DNA from 2 places in the Tepidimicrobium xylanilyticum genome. Region 2 is predicted to be linked to the other one. Evidence: a T-box and tRNA genes for the amino acid it is inferred to sense, from the RefSeq annotation. Region 2 holds a T-box; the other holds one or more tRNA genes.
What was found. A T-box is a leader RNA that pairs with one kind of tRNA and senses whether it is charged. The one in region 2 lies ahead of leuS (leucine--tRNA ligase), so its partner is inferred to be a tRNA-Leu.

Region 1 (7,616 bases), on a different contig from region 2:
TTTTTATGCCCTTCCTCTATTGTCTACAAAGGATGGTATATATACCAATGGAGTCTATGGATTTTTAACCATGCTATATAAGATTAAAGATGAATATGAAACAGATTATATATGTGTAGCTTTTGATAAAAAGGGACCTACTTTCAGACATGAAGCTTTTGACTTGTATAAGGCTAATAGACAGTCTACACCCAATGAATTAGTTCAACAGTTTCCAATCATAAGAGATATATTATCAGCAATGAATATAGCTCAATTGGAATTAGATGGCTATGAAGCTGATGATATTGCAGGTACCCTGTCTCAAATAGGGGAGGATAAGGGGATGGAGGTAATTTTAGTTACAGGAGATAGGGATTATTTACAGTTAGCGTCAGATAATACTAAAATATTAATAACTAAAAAGGGAATTACGGAGTTAGAGGAATTCGATAGGGAAAAGATAATAGAGGAATATGGAATAACTCCAGATCAATTCGTAGATTTAAAAGGACTCATGGGGGATAAATCCGATAATATTCCAGGGGTGCCAGGAATTGGTGAGAAAACAGGTATAAAATTATTAAAAGAATTTGGTACTATAGAAAACCTTTATGATAATATAGATAAGGTAGGAGGAAAAAAGACTAGGGAATCTTTAATAGAACATAAAAACACAGCCATACTCAGTAAAACATTAGGAAAAATCATTAGGAATGCTCCCATAGATATTTCTTTTGACCAATTGAGGTCAGCAGAGCCCGATTGGGACAGATTAAAGGAATTGTATACAACTTTGGAATTTAACAGCTTACTTTCAAAATTCCCTCAGCATAATATTGAAATAGGGGAACCAGATTATAAAATGGAATACATAATCATAGAAGATAATGATTTCAACCCCATAATTGAAGAGATTGAAAGAGAGAAGGCTTTCTATTTTAAATTTTTATTTGAGGAAGATAATTACATTAAAAGCCCTATGCTAGGAATAGGAATAAAGACTGGAGACCATATACCTTATTATATCGATTTTTCTCAAAATGAGATTGAAATATTTAAGGAAATGTTTAAAGGTTATTTCGAGTCGGGAGAAGTTGCAAAGTATGGGCATATGGCTAAGATGGATGTATTTGCTTTACTAACCCTAGATATTAATATAAACAATTTAGCCTTCGATAGTGTAATAGGCCAATATTTGTTAAATCCTGCTCAGTCGGATTATAGCATCAATGTACTTGGGAAGGAGTATTTAAATATCTATGGTATAGACTCGGAAAGCTTAATAGGGAAAGGAAAAAGCAAAAAAAGCTATAAGGATCTATCGGTAGATACTCGAGCTCAGTATATTACACAGGCTTTAGATCTAATCCATGGAGTAAGAAGACCTATAATCGAGAAAATTGAAGAGTATGAAATGACAGAGCTATACTATGAAGTGGAATTGCCCCTAGTAGAAGTATTGGCCAATATGGAATACATTGGATTTAAGGTGGATTTAGATGTATTGAATCGATTGGGAGAGGAGTTTCAGGAGAAAATTAATAAGCTTACAGAGGAAATATACTCTTTAGCCGGTAGAGAATTCAATATCAATTCTCCAAAGCAGTTGGGAGAGATTTTATTTGATGAATTAAATTTGCCTATAATTAAAAAGACTAAAACAGGATATTCTACCGATGCTGAGGTTTTAGAAAAATTAAAGGGGCAACATGAGATTATAGAGAAATTACTAAAATATAGACAGATGGTAAAATTGAAATCTACTTATATAGATGGTCTAGTAAATATGGTAGATGAAAAGACTAGTAAAATCCATTCAAGTTTCAACCAAACTGTTACTAATACAGGAAGAATAAGCAGTACTGAACCAAATCTTCAGAACATACCAATTAAAACTGAAGAAGGCAGAAAGATTCGCAAAGCTTTCATAGCTGAAAATGAAGATTATATATTGGTGGATGCAGATTATTCCCAGATTGAGCTAAGGGTATTAGCCCATATTTCCAAGGATCCAAAATTAATGGAAGCCTTTCACCAAGACGAAGATATTCATACTAAAACAGCTTCAGAAGTATTCCATATTTCAATAGATGAAGTAACTCCTTTAATGAGGAGTAGGGCTAAGGCTGTGAACTTTGGTATAGTCTATGGAATAAGTGATTACGGTCTTTCAAAAGACTTGAACATATCCAGAAAGGAAGCTAAAGCCTATATAGATAATTATTTAAAGAATTATGAAAATGTTAAAAAATACATGGAGGATATTGTAAAAGTAGGAAAAGAAAAAGGCTATGTAGAAACTATTTTAAACAGAAGAAGGTATATTCCGGAGCTTAAATCCAAAAACTTTAGTGTAAGGTCCTTTGGAGAAAGGATCGCTTTGAACACGCCTATACAAGGTAGTGCTGCAGATATAATAAAGGTTGCCATGGTTAAGGTGTTTAAGGAATTAAAAAGAAGGAATTTAAAATCAAGGCTTATACTACAAGTTCACGACGAGCTTATAATAGAAGCTCATAGGGATGAAGTAGAAGAAGTTAAAAATCTTGTAAGGGATATCATGGAGAATTCTGTTAAGTTGGAAATACCGTTAAAAGTAGATTTAAAGACGGGAGATAGCTGGTATGAATCCATGTAATGGTAAAATTATAGGATTAACAGGGGGTATAGCTACGGGGAAATCCACCGTTTCAAATATACTTAGGGAGTTAGGCTATGAGGTAATAGATGCAGATATAATTGCTAGACAAATGGTTGAAATAGGAAAGCCTGCTTATGAAGAAATAATAAATGTGTTTGGCAAGAATATACTTGATGATAAAGGGAATATAAATAGAAAAGAATTAGCTAGTATAATATTTAGGGATTTCCTTATGAGGAAAAGATTAAATGATATAGTCCATCCTTTTGTGTTTCGAGAGATAAGTAGGCAAATCAATGAGCATAAAGACCAAAGAGTTATCTTTGTAGATGTACCACTGTTAATAGAAGAATTAGATAAATTTAAAGAGTATGAAATAGCTTTTGATGAAATATGGCTAGTATATGTAGACGAAAACACCCAATTGAATAGGCTTATTAAAAGAGATAAAATGAGTAAGGAAGAAGGACTCAGGAAGATTAGGGCTCAAATGCCTATAGATGAAAAGCGAAAATATGCTACTAGGATAATAGATAATAGTAAGGATTTGATATCCTTAAGGAGACAGGTTTTGAGAATAATAGAAGATAGCATTTGATTCTTTGGAGGTATTAGAAACATATGAAGTCTAAAAATGGAATTAAAAGGATGATCAATATAATTTTAGTATCAGTTCTGATCTATGTAGCATTATCAACGTATTTAAAGGTATTCTACCCTTTGGCCTATGTAGATTTAATCCATAAATATTCAAAAGAATATAATATAGACCCTTATTTAATAGCTGCAATAATAAATGTGGAAAGTAGATATGATAGAAATGCTATATCCTCCAAAGAAGCCAGGGGCCTTATGCAAATATCTCCTATTACTGGGAATTGGGCTGCTGAGGAGCTTTCTATTGAAGGATTTGATTTGGAAAAACTATTCGAACCAGAAATCAATATTAGAATAGGTAGTTGGTATCTAAAGGTATTAGAGGAGGAATTCGATGGAAACCTCCAATTAATTTTGGCTGCATATAATGGTGGCAGTGGCAATGTATCTAAATGGCTTGAAAATGAAGAGTATTCTAAGAATGGAATAGTTCTTAACAAAATACCCTTTAAGGAGACGGAGGAATATATAGAAAAGGTAGAAAAAAATATTAATATTTATAGGGTATTATATAAAAATTCCTTTGAGGATAAAGCATTGAATAGTAATATCAACTTTATTGCTTTAATCCACAATATTAGGAAGGTAATGAAAAGCCTGATATTATATAAATAACAAGGGGGAATAGGTTTTGAAGCTCAACAAAACACTATTAATACTGTTAATTCTTACTATTTTTCTTTCTTTTACTGGATGCAATAGAAAAGATGATGGTGGATCAAATATTTTTGAAGTTTTTGAAGTAGAAGAGAAGGATGATAAGGAATATGAACCGGAATATGGAGGAAAACTGATTTTACCATTAACAAATTTTACTACATTAAACCCCCTAACATGTGAAAATAACAGCTATTACCATTTCAGCAAGCTCATATTTGAAAGTTTGTTTGACTTAGATAAAAATTTCCAAATCGAAAACCAATTGGCAGATGATTATGCTATTTATAGCGATGGAACTATAGCCATTAAATTAAAAGAGAACGTATACTGGCATGATGGTCAGAAATTTACTGCTGAGGATGTAGCTTTCACTATTAATGTAATAAAGCATGCAAAAAATGACAATGTATACAAAAGGATGTGGAGTGATTTATTAGGGCCTTTTAGTATTTCAAATATAAATAGTTTAATAAATGTCAAAATAATTGATGATTATAATCTTGAAATCAAATTCGGAAAAATATTTAGCAATAACCTTGAAGCTCTTACATTTCCAATAATACCCAAACACAGATTCACTGTGGGAAGTGAGGATAGAAATTCTTATATAAAAGCATTGAAGGATGATAATTATATTCCAGTAGGAACAGGACCATATAAATTTGTTAATTATGAGCGGTTTAAAGAGGTTCAATTGGAGTGTTTTGAAGATTATAGAGAAGGAAGACCCTACATAGATAAGATCATAGGAAGGATATTGGATGATAATGAATTGGCATTAACAGCTTTTGAAGTTGGACAAATAGATTTGAGTTTAGCTTTGGGAGTAGATTGGGAAAAGTTTGATCAAAGCAATAGGGTAAAAATATTGGAATTCATTTCTCAAAACTATGAATTTCTAGGCTTTAATTTTTCAAAACCCATTTTTAATGCGGAGAATAGTTCACATTTAAGAAAAGCAATTGCCTATGGAATAGATAGACAAGCTATAATCCAGAAAGTATACCTTGGACATGCCACTCAGACGGATTTACCCATTCATCCGGATTCATGGCTGCTTTCGGAAGAGGCAAACTTCTACGGTTATAGCCCAGCAAAGGCTCATCAAGAGTTAAATAATTTAGGTTGGAAGGACATTGATGGAGATGGGTACTATGAGGATGAAAATGGCAATGCAGTAGTTCTTAAATTATTAACCAATTCCTATAATCCTTTAAGGCTTAAAACTGCAGATATAGTTGTTGAGGATTTGAACAAATTGGGGATTCGAGTAATTAAGGATTATCCAGATAAGATTCCAAACAATTTGACAGAGGAAATGGTGGAAGAACAATGGGAGAAGATAAACACTAAGGTCCTTAAGGGTGATTACGATTTACTATTATTAGGTTGGAATATATCTCCAGTTATAGAACTATCTTCTATTTTTCATTCTAGTGCTATTGGCATGGGAACTAATATTATAAAATATAACAGTGTTATTATGGATCAAATGTTAGAAGCAGCTTTTAATTCTACTAGTAGAGAGGAAAAACAAAAAAATTACGAGATACTTCAATCTCAAATTATTAAAGAACTACCCTATATAAGCCTGTTTTTTAGAAATAATGCAGTATTAATGGATAAGAAGATAATGGGAGATGTTGGTTCCAATTTTTACAATATATATAAGAATATTGCTAATTGGTATATTCCTAAAGAATTCCAAGAAGAAAAGGTTGATAAAAACTAAGAATTAATTTATAATTAATATGCAACATAATATTTTGCAGGGGTGGCGGAACAGGTAGACGCGATAGTTTGAGGGGCTATTGCTCAAATAGAGCGTGAGGGTTCGAGTCCCTTCTCCTGCACCAAATCATATACTTTATGTATATGATTTTTTTATAATAACTATTTCAAAGGTAAGGATGGTCGATTTGGATAGACAAATACTCCACATAGATATGGATGCATTTTATGCTTCAATAGAGCAAAGGGATAATCCCAAATATAAAGGGAAGCCTGTTATAGTTGGAGGAATTAGCAGTCGAGGAGTGGTTTGTACTGCCTCCTATGAAGCTAGAAAATATGGGGTTCATTCTGCTATGCCTACAAAAGTTGCAAAAAAGTTATGCCCAAATGGAATCTTTTTACCTGTGAATATGGATAAATATAAGAGGGTATCAAGACAAATACATGAAATATTATATAAATATACTGATAAAATTGAACCCATATCCATTGATGAGGCTTTTCTGGACGTAACAGGAAAGAATTCCCTATTTATTGCTAAAGATATCAAAAGGGATATACAAAAAGAAGTAAATCTAACGGCTTCAATAGGCATATCCATAAATAAGTTTTTGGCAAAACTTGCTTCTGATTTGAAAAAACCAAATGGTTTAACTATAATACGAAAAGAGGAAGTAGTAAACTTTCTAAAACCTCTTCCCGTTTCAAAATTATGGGGTGTAGGGCCTAAAATGGAAAGGGAGCTAAGCAAACTAGGCATCTATTATATAGGGGATATCCAAAGATATGATAAAGATGTGCTGATTACCCTGTTTGGGAAAAGGGGAAAGGAAATATACGACTTTTCTTTTGGTATAGATTCAAGGCCTGTAGAAGTAAATATTATTAATCAGTCCATAGGAGAAGAAGAAACCTTTAAGGAGGATATTAATAATCCCAAATTGTTAATAGATAAATTGAGATTATATTCCATTAACCTAGCAAATAAATTAGTATCGAAAGGCTATTTAGCAAGGACTATAACTGTAAAAATTAAATATGATGATTTTTCAATAGAAACCAGAAGCATTACTTTAAACATTCCTACCAACGACGAAAGAGTTATATTCCATACGGGAAAACAAATACTCCTTAACAAATTCAAATCGGAAAAAAACGTTAGATTAGTTGGATTAACCCTATCTAATCTAATCTATCCTGACGATCCAATCCAATTAAGCATGAAAATATAATAGCTTTCAAATCCAGTTGAATGTGAAATGTACTAGTTTTCCAAACTATTCGGACATAAAAATATACTAATTTTTAGTGTTGTTAAATTAACAATAATTGGGGTTGAAAATGGTCATTTTAGTTTTTTTGTTTTTTGTTAATAAAGTATTGATTGTAGAAAGAACGAACATTCTAAGACTTTTGAGAGTCTAATAAAGCGAAAGAGTATTGTTAAAAATATCTCAATACTGCTATAGGGTATACATTTGGCTGATTTAATGTTATAATGGACATTGGATACAATTAGCCTGAAGCCATTTGTTAACATATTTATATATTAAAGAAAAAAGAGGTGGAATAAGGATGAAGTTAGAAAATCTCACTTTTAAGGGCGGCGTAAATGTACCACATTATAAAGAATTGACAGAAAGCCTTCCTATAGAGAGAGCAAAAGAACCTTCTATGGTCGCAATACCGCTACACCAACATACAGGTGCTCCTTGTGAACCTTTGGTGAAGGTAGGTGACAACATTAAGGTAGGACAAAAAATTGGAGAATCGGAAGCATTTGTATCTGCTCCGGTACATTCTTCTGTATCTGGAACAGTGAAAGACATAATTCATATTCCCATACCTACAGGTCTTACTGTCAAATGTGTAGTCATTGAGTCCGATGGGAAGAATGAACTGCATGAATCGGTAAAACCCAAAGGAAGATTAGAAGACCTAT
Region 2 (7,616 bases):
ATAGAGATTATCCTTTACAGAAGAAGAGGCATACCTTTGAATATTTAAGGACCATAGCACACTTGAGACCAAGAGGCAATACTTTTAATGCTGTATTTAGAGTAAGGTCATTGGCTGCTTATGCTATTCACAAATTCTTTCAAGACAGGGGTTTTGTATATGTCCATACGCCAATTATAACTGGTAGTGATGCAGAAGGTGCAGGGGAAATGTTTAGGGTTACCACTTTTGATTTAACCAATGTTCCACTACATGAAAACAATCAGGTGGATTATACTGAGGACTTTTTTGGAAGAGAAACAAATTTAACTGTTAGTGGTCAGTTAGAGGCTGAAGCTTACGCATTGGCATTTAAAAGAGTCTATACCTTCGGTCCTACCTTCAGGGCTGAAAACTCCAATACCCCAAGACATGCTGCTGAATTCTGGATGATAGAGCCAGAAATAGCTTTTGCTGATTTAACCGATAACAGGAAATTAGCAGAAGATATGATGAAATTTTTACTATCCTATGTAATGGAAAAGGCTCCAGAGGAAATGAAATTTTTTAACTCATTCATCGATAAGGGATTAATTGAAAGGTTAGAAAATATTGTTAATTCAGATTTTGAATGCATTACTTATACAGAAGCAATAAACCTATTACAAAAATCTAAGGAGCAATTCCAATTTCCTGTAAAATGGGGTATGGATTTGCAAACGGAGCATGAAAGATATATTTCTGAAAAGGTATTTAAAGGGCCAGTGTTTATTATAGATTATCCGAAGGATATTAAGGCTTTTTATATGCGACTTAATGACGATGAAAATACGGTTGCGGCCATGGACTTGTTAGTTCCTGGTGTTGGAGAGATAATTGGAGGAAGCCAAAGGGAAGAAAGGCTGGATGTTTTGGAGAAAAGAATTGAAGAAATGGGCATGAAAAAGGATGATTATTGGTGGTATTTAGAACTAAGAAAATATGGTGGTGTAAAACATGCAGGCTATGGATTGGGGTTTGAAAGAGCAATAATGTATATGACTGGAATGTCCAATATTAGAGATGTTATTCCATTCCCTAGGACTGTTGGGTCAGCAGAATTCTAAAAAATAGCATATAAATCCTTGATTTCCAATTCTACATCTGCTATAATACTTTATAAAATCGAAAATTAACTATGATAGGAAGTAGTAGGCTTATCCATTGATTTTAGAGAGCTGTTGGTTGGTGAAAAACAGTATCAATATAAGCTGAACTCGTCCTAGAGTTGTTAAAGTGAAGTTTAGTAACTTTAACCGGCGACGTCGTTATCGTATTAAGAGGATAGCTTTGCTATCAATTAGGGTGGTACCGCGGAAATTATGCCTTTCGTCTCTAAAATCAGACGAAAGGTTTTTTTATTAAATAATAGGAGGTAGAGTAATGGCAGAGTATAGACCAAACGAAATTGAGAAGAAATGGCAGAAGGTTTGGGAAGAAAAAAGAATTTTTGAAACTAGTGATGATAAATCTAAACCTAAGTTTTACGCGTTAATTGAGTTTCCCTATCCATCTGGAGAAGGTCTTCATGTAGGACACCCAAGACCTTATACCGCTCTGGACATAGTAGCCAGAAAGAGAAGGCTTGAAGGGTATAATGTTCTTTTCCCAATTGGATGGGACGCTTTTGGATTACCCACTGAAAATTATGCAATCAAACATAAAATTCATCCGAAGAAAGTAACAGAAAGGAATGTGGCACGATTTAAGGAACAATTGAAATCCATTGGTTTTTCTTTTAATTGGTCAAGGGAAATAAATACAACAGACCCAGAATATTATAAATGGACACAGTGGATATTTATCAAGTTGTTTGAAAAGGGGCTAGCTTATAAAGCTGAAATGCCTATCAATTGGTGTACTTCCTGTAAAGTAGGTCTAGCAAATGAAGAAGTAGTAGCTGGCCGTTGTGAAAGATGTGGTGGAGAAGTAGTTAGAAAAACTAAGAACCAATGGATGCTAAAGATTACTGAATATGCTGATAGACTTATAGATGATTTGGATAAGGTGGATTATATAGAAAGAGTAAAAACCCAACAGATAAACTGGATAGGAAGATCCGAGGGGATGGAAGTAGATTTTAGAATTAAGAATAAAGATGATGTATTAAAGGTATTTACCACTAGGCCAGATACCTTATACGGAGTTACTTATATGGTAATAGCAGCAGAACATCCCCTAATAGAAAAGTATAAGGATGAAATCGAAAACTTAGAAGAAATAAGAAAATATCAAGAGTACGCTAGTAAAAAATCCGATTTTGAAAGGACTGAGCTTTCTAAGGAAAAGACAGGAGTTGAAATAAAAGGAATAAAAGCCATTAATCCCGTAAATAATATAGAAATTCCCATATGGATATCCGATTACGTTTTGATGAGCTATGGGACTGGTGCTATAATGGCTGTTCCAGCACATGACAGCAGAGACTGGGAATTTGCGAAAAAATTTGGCCTTCCCATAGTAGAGGTGGTAAAAGGGGGCAATGTCGAAGAGGCAGCCTATACTGATACTGAATCGGGAATATTGGTTAATTCTGAACTAATTAATGGACTAGAAGTCAAAGATGCAATCGAGAAGATAAGTTATTGGCTTGAAGAAAATGGGCTTGGTAAAAGAAAAGTAAATTATAAATTAAGGGACTGGGTATTCTCTCGTCAAAGATATTGGGGAGAACCTATACCTCTAGTCCATTGCGATGATTGTGGTTGGGTACCTGTTCCAGAAGAGGAATTGCCTGTTATGTTGCCAGAGGTAGAAAATTATGAACCTACACATACAGGAGAATCTCCATTAGCCAATATGCCAGAATGGGTGAATACCACTTGTCCTAAATGTGGTAAGGCAGCTATGAGAGAAACAGATACCATGCCTCAATGGGCAGGTTCTTCCTGGTATTTTTTGAGATATTTGGATCCACATAACAAGGAGAAGCTAGCTAGAAAAGAAGAGATAGAGTATTGGATGCCTGTAGACTGGTATAATGGCGGAATGGAACATACCACGCTACACCTACTATACTCAAGATTTTGGCATAAATTCTTATATGATATTGGATTAGTAAATACAGTAGAACCGTATAATAAGAGAACTTCTCACGGTATGATTTTGGGAGAAAATAACGAGAAGATGTCCAAATCTCGAGGAAATGTAGTAAATCCCGATGATATTGTAAAAGAATATGGAGCAGATACCCTAAGAACTTATGAAATGTTCATAGGTGATTTTGAAAAATCAGTACCCTGGTCAGAAAATGGTGTTAAGGGGTGTAGAAGATTTTTAGAGAGGGTATGGAGGCTACAGGAAATAGTTGTAGATGGTGATGAGTATACAAAAGAGCTGGAAACTGTTATCCACAAGACCATAAAAAAAGTTTCAGAAGACTATGAAACATTGAAGTTTAATACAGCTATAGCAGCTCTTATGACTTTACTGAATGAATTTAATGAGATAGGCAAAATCACTAAAGCTGATATTAAGACTTTCCTAATTCTGTTAAACCCAGTAGCTCCTCATATCACAGAGGAATTATGGGAAATATTAGGTTTTAATGGAATGCTCAATCAAAGTCAGTGGCCTTCATATGATGAGGAAAAAATACAAGATGAAATAATTGAGATGCCTGTTCAAGTTAATGGAAAGGTTAGAGGGGTCATAAAAATCAGTCCTGATGCTACACAGGATGTTGCAAGAGAGAAAGCTAAAGAAAATGAAAGCATTATGAAATACCTTCAGGATAAGCAAATTGTAAAGGAGATATTCGTTGTGGGTAAAATATATAACATAGTTGTCAAATAGATAAAAATATGAAATAATAATCTTGCTATTGTTTATATGCAATAGCAAGATTTTTTATTAAGAATAAAGGAGGAATAAGATGGAGAAAATAAAAATAATTACAGATTCCACTAGCTACATTGAAAAGGATTTTGCAGAAGAAATGAACATATCCATAGTGCCATTAAACTATATTTTTGATGGTGTTGATGAAAAGGAGGGTTTTCCTGGGGAATTTGATGAATTCTATGAAAAACTACAAAATACTAAATTGTTTCCCACCACATCCCAGCCAGCAGCTGCCGATTTCCTAGATGAATATAAAAAAGCATTTGACGAAGGATATGAAGAGATAATAGCCATTCTTTTATCCTCTAAATTAAGCGGTACTTATAACAGTGCCCTAGTTGCTAAAGATATTTTAGGGGATAAAAGGATTACTGTTATCGATTCATTACAAGCGGCAGGAAATTTAAAGTTTTTGGTGGAAGATGCCATTGCCATGGTAAAAAATGGCAAGACTAAAGATGAAATAGTTAAATATTTAGAAGAAAAGAGAAAGAATATGTCCATATACCTTACAGTAGATACTCTTGAGTATTTAAGAAGAGGGGGAAGGCTTTCAGGAATTCAATCTACTATTGGAGATATGTTAAATATAAAGCCCATAATCCAATTGATAGATGGAGAATTAAAGTTATTAGAAAAGGTAAGGGGAAAGAATAAGGCATTAAAAGCTCTTTGTGACAAGATTCAAGGTCCAGTAGAAAAAATAAGGATATGCCACATTTTAAATAAAGAAGAAGCTTTAAAATTAAAAAAAGAATTGGAAAGCAGGTTTCCCAATGTTCCAATTTCTATAGATATTTTAGGGCCTGTCATAGGCTGCCATTTAGGGCCTAAGGGCATTGGAATATGCTTTTATTAAACGTACAATTTTTATAATAAGTATGATATAATTATAACGAAAAATCCTATTATTTTTTGGAGGTGTAAACATGAAAAAAATTTTAGTAACAGGTGCACTTGGACAAATTGGCTCAGAATTAACCATGCGTTTAAGAAAAGAATATGGAGCTGACAATGTAATTGCAAGTAGTAGAAGAATTAAAGAAGGACATGAAGAACTAATCGAATCAGGAGTATTTGAAGTTTTGGATGTGGTAGATGGAAAACAGTTATCTGATGTGGTGAGAAAACATAAGATAAATACAATCGTTCATTTGGCAGCAGTTCTATCTGCCGTGGGAGAGCAAAACCCAGCCATGGCTTGGGACGTAAATATGAATGGTCTTTATAATGTATTAGAAGTAGCTAGGGAAGAGAATTGTTCTGTATTTACTCCTAGTTCTATAGCCGCTTTTGGAGATTCAACTCCTAAGGATAATACTCCTCAGGATACAATACAAAGACCAACTACCATGTATGGAGTAACCAAGGTAGCAGGAGAATTACTATGTGATTATTACTACCATAAATATGGAGTAGATACAAGAGGAGTGCGTTATCCTGGTATAATATCTTATGAAACATTACCAGGTGGAGGTACTACAGATTATGCAGTACATATTTACTACGACGCACTTAAATATAAAAAATATACCAGCTTTATAGCAAAAGGGACCAAAATGGATATGATGTATATGCCTGACGCTTTAGACGCTGTTATTCAATTAATGGAAGCTGATCCATCTAAGTTGATTCATAGGAATGCATTTAACATTACAGCAATGAGCTTTGAGCCTGAGGAAATTGCGGCTGCCATAAGAAAATATATTCCAGAGTTTGAATTAGATTATGATGTAGACCCAGTAAGGCAGGCTATTGCAGAATCTTGGCCAAATTCATTAGACGATTCAGCTGCAAGGGAAGAATGGGGTTGGAATCCAAAGTATGATTTGGATTCTATGACCAATGATATGTTGGAGAAGCTAAAAGTTAAACTTGGATTATAATGAAAAAGGTAAGGATTTTCCTTACCTTTTTTTATTGGATTAATTTTGTACTATATGCTTACATAAGATAGTTATGACTAGAATAATAATAGCTTAAGTTGCTATCTATAACCAAGATTATAAAAATTATAAAGGAGGACAAAAATAGTGAAAGGATTGATTCTTTGTGGTGGAATAAGTACTAGGCTTAATCCTATTACCTATTCTATACCAAAACAGCTCATTCCAATAGGGAATAAACCCTTATTAGCCTATACCATAGAGTTATTATTAGAGTCGGGGATAACTGAATTAGGAATTTTAGTAAATGAATTTAATAAACCAATATTTGAAAGGGTATTGAAGAATTATTTTAATGATGATTTTCATTATATTATCCAGTATGAACCGAAAGGAATAGCCCATGGTTTATTATTTGCAGAAGAATTAATCAATGGAGAAAAGTTCCTTATGATTTTAGGGGATAATTATTTTGATTTTAATTTAAAGGATTTTGTAAAAGACTTTGAAACGGGATATATGAATTGTAAGATTCTACTTAAGGAAGTAGAGAACCCTGAACGATTTGGAGTAGCATATATTGGGGATGGAAGGATAATTGATCTAGAAGAAAAACCGAAAATGGCTTTTAGCAACTGGGCAGTTACGGGATTATACGCTTTTGATAATAATATATTCAAAGCTTCTAAAAAGATTAAACCTTCTAAACGAGGAGAATACGAAATTATTGATGCCATAAAATGGCTATTACAAGAGGGATATTCAGTAGGCTATGAAAAAATAAACGGAAAATGGAGAGATATAGGTAATCCCTCAGATGTAATAAACCAAAATATTGATATACTATCTTCCATAAAAGATAACATAAAAGGAGAAATAGTTGACTCTCATGTTTCAGGAAGAATTATACTTGGGAATGGTTCAGCCATATACAATAGTACAATAAGGGGGCCCATAGTTATTGGGGAAAAGACTATAATTAAAAATTCTTATATTGGCCCATATACTTCAATAGGGAATAGTGTTAATATTGAAGTGTCAAATTTAGAAAATTCTATTATATTAGATGGATGTAATATATGGGGAGTAGAGGATCCAATCGATTCTTCGATTGTTGGTGAAGGTTCGATGATAATGGGTAATAAAGGTAAGAAAAAAACTCATAGAATCATAGTAGGAAGAAGTAGCAAGATATATTTATCAGTATAACTGTAATAGACTATTTATTTGGAATATATTCAAATGTCATAATAAATACCTTTCTTTTCTGACTAGTTTTCAAAAATAAGACTTAGAAAAGTAACCAATCTTATAGTCTGTCAATATAATGGTAATGGAAAGACATAATTATATTTTAAAAGGAAGGAGATGTTATTATGGCAGTTTATTATCAGCCGGGTTATAGACCTAGCAAATGTAAATGTGGGAAGCAAGACTGTGACTGTCATTCATCGATAGATTGCCGACCTGATAAAATTATATCTAATTGTAATAATCTTACCGGGGCAAGCGGTGTATCTATCGTTGCTATAGGTGAAACTATAACTCCAAGGAATATAGGAAGTCTATCGATAACAGGGTTAAAATGCTTTAAGAGACCAAGTATTAGACTTGATATTACTGCTATTATCACGTTAAATGCTGCACTTGCTGTTGATACTGTTATAACTTTTAGGGTATTTAAGCGCTGTGGAAATGAGCCAGAAACTGAAATTCAATCTTTTGAGGTAGCACCAGGAATAGCACTAGTAGCCGGAGCTTCAATTCCTGTAGCATTCAGCATATGTGATCATAACATTTGCTTATCACAATGCTGCACATATAGAGTTACAGTAGAAGCAACTGCTGCGGTAGCATTAGCAGCTGCAT

Region 1: it encodes a tRNA-Leu, which carries the amino acid that the T-box ahead of leuS (leucine--tRNA ligase) is inferred to sense. The anticodon was not compared.

What each region holds. Positions count from the first base shown of each region.
Region 1 is NZ_FNNG01000011.1:46,402-54,017, reverse strand. Features, by position in the region: gene polA (DNA polymerase I) at 1-2,620, shown strand, start outside; gene coaE (dephospho-CoA kinase) at 2,607-3,221, shown strand; gene BLV68_RS11325 (lytic transglycosylase domain-containing protein) at 3,245-3,895, shown strand; gene BLV68_RS11320 (peptide ABC transporter substrate-binding protein) at 3,912-5,672, shown strand; tRNA gene BLV68_RS11315 (tRNA-Leu) at 5,709-5,796, shown strand; gene BLV68_RS11310 (DNA polymerase IV) at 5,860-6,906, shown strand; gene rsxC (electron transport complex subunit RsxC) at 7,250-7,616, shown strand, end outside.
Region 2 is NZ_FNNG01000002.1:31,409-39,024, reverse strand. Features, by position in the region: gene asnS (asparagine--tRNA ligase) at 1-1,085, shown strand, start outside; T-box leader at 1,148-1,358, shown strand; gene leuS (leucine--tRNA ligase) at 1,402-3,813, shown strand; gene BLV68_RS02320 (DegV family protein) at 3,893-4,720, shown strand; gene BLV68_RS02315 (L-threonine 3-dehydrogenase) at 4,791-5,747, shown strand; gene BLV68_RS02310 (glucose-1-phosphate thymidylyltransferase) at 5,895-6,956, shown strand; gene BLV68_RS02305 (DUF4489 domain-containing protein) at 7,124-7,616, shown strand, end outside.